DNA from 2 places in the Clostridium boliviensis genome. Region 2 is predicted to be linked to the other one. Evidence: riboswitches for the same ligand, from Rfam matches in the RefSeq annotation. Region 2 holds a riboswitch; the other holds the start of a gene.
What was found. Region 2 has a riboswitch for thiamine pyrophosphate ahead of thiT (energy-coupled thiamine transporter ThiT). Riboswitches for the same ligand answer to the same signal wherever they lie in the genome.
Positions count from the first base shown of each region.

Region 1: it holds a riboswitch for thiamine pyrophosphate, as region 2 does, so the genes downstream of both, thiS (sulfur carrier protein ThiS) here and thiT (energy-coupled thiamine transporter ThiT) in region 2, are expected to answer to the same signal.

Region 1 covers NZ_JAWONS010000278.1:35,886-39,291, forward strand. The annotation lists gene RZO55_RS18310 (hypothetical protein) at 86-679, opposite strand; gene RZO55_RS18315 (protein kinase family protein) at 770-1,489, opposite strand; TPP riboswitch at 1,882-2,001, shown strand; gene thiS (sulfur carrier protein ThiS) at 2,058-2,252, shown strand; gene thiF (thiamine biosynthesis protein ThiF) at 2,254-2,895, shown strand; gene RZO55_RS18330 (thiazole synthase) at 2,919-3,406, shown strand, end outside.
Region 2 covers NZ_JAWONS010000103.1:55,653-59,058, reverse strand. The annotation lists gene eam (glutamate 2,3-aminomutase) at 1-1,050, shown strand, start outside; gene thiT (energy-coupled thiamine transporter ThiT) at 1,122-1,793, opposite strand; TPP riboswitch at 1,826-1,924, opposite strand; gene RZO55_RS06315 (DMT family transporter) at 2,081-2,506, shown strand; gene RZO55_RS06310 (helix-hairpin-helix domain-containing protein) at 2,608-3,243, shown strand; gene RZO55_RS06305 (response regulator transcription factor) at 3,264-3,406, shown strand, end outside.

The DNA of each region.
Region 1 (3,406 bases), on a different contig from region 2:
TTACATAACAAAGGAATTATGAGATTCGCTCTTCTCTCTTGTAATTGACTTCATACTCTTCAATGTACTTTTTTTATTAAGTATTCTAGTTAAAATGAAAATCAAAGGAGTTTTGAGCCTGAATAAATATATCTCGCATAAAAAGTTCATAATTTTCTCTTTGTGAATGTCTATTTCCTCTATATATTTTTTTTGAAGTTACAATATCATTTAACATATGTGCATCAAGATAACTAATATTGCAGAATTCATCATTTTCATATAAGTATTTTAAAGTTTTACCAATATTTAAAAGATCCTCATAATGCTTTCCACATGAAAAACCTTCAATCATTGAATCGTCGAAAAAGGCTGCGTAGAAAAAAAGCGATTTAGCAAGCCAGCCTTTTTCCGCCATACTGTCGTTTGTACTATTTGATAAAACAAAATTCAAATAATCTGTAAATTCTATAAACGATCCTGTAGTTGTTTTTATACCTACAATTGGGTACCACAAACCTTTGATCTTACCATTATTAGTACCTGATGAACTGTAATAAGCTAATGTTACTCGTTCTGCCCCATCATAATATAAGATATTTACATCAATTAAACCAATCATTCTGAAATGTTTAACAGAGTATACATTAGCACAAAAACTTTTCTTATGAACTTCTAAAATACGTGGTGAAATGTTCACAATGATTCTCTCCTGTTTTGAATAATTCATTACTTACGATATGAACCATACAGTTAAGAAATGTTTTCTTGACCATATGGTTCATTATCATTAAAGACTTTCATTTTTAATTTCTTGAAGATCATTTTCTATTTGTTGCAAATTAGTATAACTATCTTCAATTCCCATAAGTTTTTTTAAAAACAATTTTTCATGTTCGTTTATATCAAGTTCTTCGTACCAGGCCTTCTCTTCCAGCCCTAAGTCTTGATAACACGATGTATAATATAAATGAATCAAAAAATCTCCAAAGTACCAATAATCCGTTTGTTGAGTATATTTTTTATTGTCTATATATCTAGCTAATCCAAAATCAATTAAAACAATATCTCGATTTCCCCTTAAGATAACATTGGGTGGTCTAATATCTCTATGAACAATATTCTGTTGATGCAATATTGCTATTATCTCTAGTAACTGAGTGGCGATTTTGTATATTTGAACTTTATTAAATACATATTCATCATTAAATAATAAATCTTCAAAAACTTTCCCTGAAATATATTCTAATACATATGCTTGTATATCCTCGTCTTCCAATTTTTCAATAAAGGCGGGAAACTTAGGATTATTTATACTTTTTAATATTTCTTGTTCGTAATACAGTTTCTTTTTAGATGTTTTTAACGTGTCTTTTTTTAATTGTTTTATAATGCATTTTTTAAAATTGCTATTTTCTGCTAAATAAACAATTCCATATCGCCCTTCGCCTATCTTATTTAAAATAGTATAGCCGTTTAGTGTTTCACCAGGTTGATAATATTTGTCCATACTATTAATACTTTATCTTTTCATTTAAAAATACTATCTACTATAACTATAAGAACGACTAGATGATCTGCTTGATGCACTAGAACGGCTAGTTCTTCTATAGTAAACATGGCCTTTATTTGATTTGAATTTTTTGTTTTTCATAATACCCCTCCTTTTATTTGAATTTGTATTCAAATAATTTATCTAATTTTCTTAATCGTACTGATATGGATTAGCTATACATTATATTATGAATTGCTTATTATTTTGTTACATTCTGCGCGCTCTCTATTTGGTTGTCCCGGGGAAGCGACTTTGCGAAGGAAATCGATTGATGGCTTATCGATTTATTCAGGAATATCATGTTATTTGTCTTGCATAATCACACGTATAGTAGTATTATTAATAATAATTTAATACAGGGGAGCTTGCGGGTGTTTTTACCCAAACAGGCTGAGAGGAAAGTGTGACTTTCGACCCATTAACCTGATTTGGATAATGCCAACGTAGGGACGACTGAATTTATTAATATTATGGGAAGTTGCCAATCAGGCAGCTTCCTATTTTTTTAAGGAGGATTAAAATCATGATAAAAATCAGTGGCATTTTTCATGAAGCAGCAGGAAAAACACTGGCAGAATATCTGGCAGGCACCAGCTACAATCCCAAGCGGATTGCAGTTGAATGGAACGGAGTAATCGTCACAAAAGAACAGTATGAGAAAACAGTACTTCAAAATGGTGATGTTGTTGAGGTAGTCAGTTTTGTAGGAGGTGGTTGATATGAACATCATTCCTACACTGGAGGAAATGAGGAGTGCTCTTGACAATCGAAACGGAAAATCTTTGCAGGATAAGTTTGCAAACTCCACTGTCGCTATCTGCGGGCTTGGAGGTCTTGGATCAAATATTGCTGTTGCCCTTGCCCGTGCAGGTGTGGGCAGGCTGATTCTGATTGATTTTGATAAAGTGGAGGTTTCTAATCTCCACCGCCAGCAGTATAAGGCTTCCCAAACCGGATGCTTTAAAACAGAGGCTCTTGCTGCAAACTTAAAGGAAATCGCACCATATTTAACAGTCATCACACATACCAGGCAAATCGATGAGAATAACTTTAATGAACTGCTATGCAATGCGGATATCATTTGTGAGGCCTTCGATGGGGCTGAGGCTAAAGCTATGCTGGTAAACAGTGTGCTGGAAAAGATGCCTGAAAGGTATCTGATCGCCGCTTCCGGAATGGCAGGAATTGATTCTGCTAACGTTGTAAGAACCAGAAGGATTACAGATCATTTCTATCTCTGTGGAGATGAAGTCAGTGATGTAGAGGATAATATTGGACTTATGTCCTCACGAGTCATGTTGTGCGCCGCACATCAGGCACATATGGCGCTCCGCATTCTTGCGGAAAAATATGAAGCCTGAATTACAGAAAGAAGGTAGACATTATGCAATCAAACGACAAACTGATCATTGGCGGTCAGGAATTCAGCTCCCGTTTCATTCTGGGCTCCGGAAAGTATTCCCAGAGTCTGATTCAAGCGGCGGTAAAGGATGCCGGTGCAGAAATCATCACCCTGGCCGTTCGCAGAGCCAATACGAAAGAACAGGAAAATATACTGGATTACATTCCAAAAGGGGTCACACTGCTTCCCAATACTTCCGGTGCAAGAGATGCCGGGGAAGCGGTGCGTATCGCCAGACTTGCAAGAGATTTAGGGTGCGGTAGCTTTGTAAAGATTGAAATTATGCGGGACTCCAAATATCTCCTGCCCGATAATCAGGAAACCATCAAAGCCACTGAAATTCTTGCAAACGAAGGATTTGTGGTCCTGCCTTATATGTATCCAGATTTGAATACAGCTCGAGATCTTGTGAGTGCCGGTGCTGCTTCTATTATGCCGCTGGCTTCTCCCATCGGATCCAACAAGGGACT
Region 2 (3,406 bases):
ATTACCGATGTGGAAAGTTTAAGCCGGATTCTTCCGGTCAATGAAAAAGAAAAGCAGCTGATTGAGGAAGTGGGAAGAAAATTCCGATGGGCCATTTCTCCGTATTACTTAAGTCTGGCAGATCCGGATAACAGATTTGATCCCATACGCCTCATGAGTATCCCAAACCATAAGGAGCTGGAAGATTCCTGCATGGATTTAGATCCTATGGCGGAAGAATACACCAACCCTGCCGGCTGTATTACCAGAAGGTATCCGGACCGGCTGATTATCAACGTAACCAATGAATGTGCCATGTACTGCAGACACTGCCAGAGAAGGCGCAATATTGGGGAACAGGATGTTCATCGTTCCCGTGATAAGATTTTAGAATCAATCCAATACATAAAAGAGAATGAGGAGCTCAGAGATGTTTTGATTACAGGGGGAGACGCACTGACCCTGTCTGACGAACAGCTGGAATGGATCATCAGTCAGCTAAAAGAGATACCTCATGTGGATTACATAAGGCTTGGAACCAGAATACCGGTGACGATGCCCCAGCGAATCACGAAAGAGCTCTGTGCCATTCTGAAGAAATATCACCCCATTTATTTAAACACTCATTTCAACCATCCCATGGAAATCACAAACGAATCAAAGGCAGCCTGTGAACGGCTGGCAGATGCCGGAATCGTCCTTGGAAATCAGGCGGTTCTCCTAAATGGTGTTAACAATGATAAATTTGTGATGCGCGTACTCAATCATGAGTTATTGAAATGCAGAGTAAGGCCCTATTATATTTTTCATGCAAAACATGTACAGGGAACCACGCATTTTAATACTTCAATCGAAGATGGAATTGAAATTATGGAATATTTAAGGGGATATACTTCCGGTCTGGCCATACCGACGTTTATCGTCAATGCGCCCAAGGGACAGGGAAAGACTCCTATATTCCCCAATTATATTATTTCCAGAGGTCCTGGTTACATAAAATTCAGAACCTGGGAAGGGAATATAATAAAGTATGAGGATCATGAGACAAAAGATATTCATGAGCTTCTTTGATTTAGAAAAACCGCTGGTCCACAGGCGATTCGCTTATGGATCAGCGGTTTCTACGCTATTTTAAAATTCTTTTAACCATTAACTGCCTGGCGTTTCATCTGGCTGATGGCTTCGATGACCGGTGGCAGATATAATATTACAATAGTTACAACCATCTCAGGCACAATATAGGTGGCGTTATATCCAAAGGTATACAAAAGCGGATTCATGTCTTCCGGTACATAGGAAGCAAAGAATATGTAACCGGAAATAACATGGCAGAGATATCTGCCTAAAACACCCACGATATAACCAGGAATCAGACCATACTTTCTATTATGAAACAATCCTGAAAGTCCCAGGCATCCAAATGCAATGGGATAGTCTAATAGAACCTGAACGGGCGCATAGATGTATGGTCCCATGATAAACTGAAGAATTCCGTATGCCACTCCTGTCATGATTCCGGCCTTAATGCCGTAGATATAGCCGATGAGACAGATGAACAGCATGGAGAACAGTGTGATGGAACCACCGTATGGGAGTGAGGCAAATTTGATGAACGAAGTCACCATAGCCAGGGCCATTGCCCCTGCGCAGGTTACCATCTGCCGGGTTTTCAGCTGTCTGGTAGGCAGAGCTTTGCCTGTGAGCAGATGAAGTCCCAGAAGAATCACCAAAAGTGCGGCAACCATCAGCCCGTATCCGGCTGGTTTTAAAAAATATTCTCCGGATTCCTGAGAATAGGTTAGAAAAAATGACATAAAAAAACCTCCTTCGTATGCACAGGAGGGGATTACTACTACTATTGCTTCCTTCCGCCGGCATTGTCCGGTTCAAGTAGTAAGGGTCAGGTATATACCAATCTCAGCCCAAGGCTCCCCCAGCGTGTCATAATTTTTTCATTTCGGTGTGAGTATAACCCAAATGAAAGTTCTTGTCAAGTTATTTGAAACTGTAAAATAAGTATAAAAAAGTAAATTAAGCACAACCTAGTAAAGTAGTGCATCATAGCATTTTTCTATTAAAATACAGATGCGGAGGTTGTGTTATGACAGGTTTTATCATAGCTCTGATTTCAGGAGCACTCATGAGCATACAGGGGGTATTAAATACGGGAGTTTCCAAGCAGACAAGCATGTGGGTTTCCACTGGCTGGGTTCAGCTGACCGCATTTTTAACATGTCTGGTTTTGTGGTATTTCTCAGGCAGGGACAATATTTCAGCTCTGCTTTCGGTTCATCCCAAATATCTGCTGATCGGGGGGATTATCGGTGCATTTATTACGTATACAGTTGTAAAAAGCATGGGAACCTTAGGACCTGCAAAGGCAGCTCTGATAATCGTGGTATCCCAGATCATTGTTGCCTATGCAGTGGAGGTTTTTGGATTGTTCGGGGTGGAAAAGGTGGGCTTTGAATGGAAAAAACTAATTGGAGCCGTTGTTGCCATCATCGGCATTATAATCTTCAACTAATTTGGAAATAGTGCTTGTATTTACTTATTTCTTTAGGTAGAATAGGTACAAGGGCTGAGGATGGAATCCTTTTTTGCAAAATTTTGTAAAGGGAGGATTCCATGAACTATCATAGGATTAAGATCGCAGTCATAGCTTTGTGCGTATTACTATGCAGCATTTGCTATGGCTTAAACAGAAATCATAAATACCGGGAAGAAAAAGCATTTGTTTCCATTCAGGAGCCGCCTGTTACCTCAGAAGAGGAAACTCCGGCTTCGGATTCCCAGGAATCACCGGAAGTGCCGGAGGTACCGTCACGTATTTGCTATGTACATATATGCGGAGAGGTGGTTTCTCCAGGAGTCTATGAGCTGGAGGAGGGAAGCCGTGTTTTTCAGGCTGTCGCTGAGGCCGGAGGTTTTACGGAGAATGCAGCTGCCGATACGTTAAACATGGCAGAACAGGTCAAAGACGGGATGAAGATTCAGGTGCCGGATCAGGAGGAAGCCAAAAGGCTTCTGGATCAGGGAACATCTGTCTTGGGAAATTTACCGGAAGGCAGTCATAAGGTGAATCTTAACACGGCAGGGAAGGAAGAACTGATGACCTTAAGAGGTGTGGGAGAGGCAAAGGCGGATGACATCATTCGTTACCGGGAAAGCCACAGCGGATTTCAGAAGATTGAAGACATCATGAAGATATCAGGGATTAAGGAGGCAGCCTTTCAGAAGATAAAAGATGATATTACGGTTTAAATAGAAGACAGAGGTGTAAAATGGCAAGTGTTTTAGTAGTAGATGATGAAAAATTAATTGTTAAGGGAATGAGATTCAGTCTGGAGCAGGACGGTATGGAAGTGGACTGTGCCTATGATGGAGAGGAAGCCATCAATCTGGCAAAGCAGAAGGAATACGATGT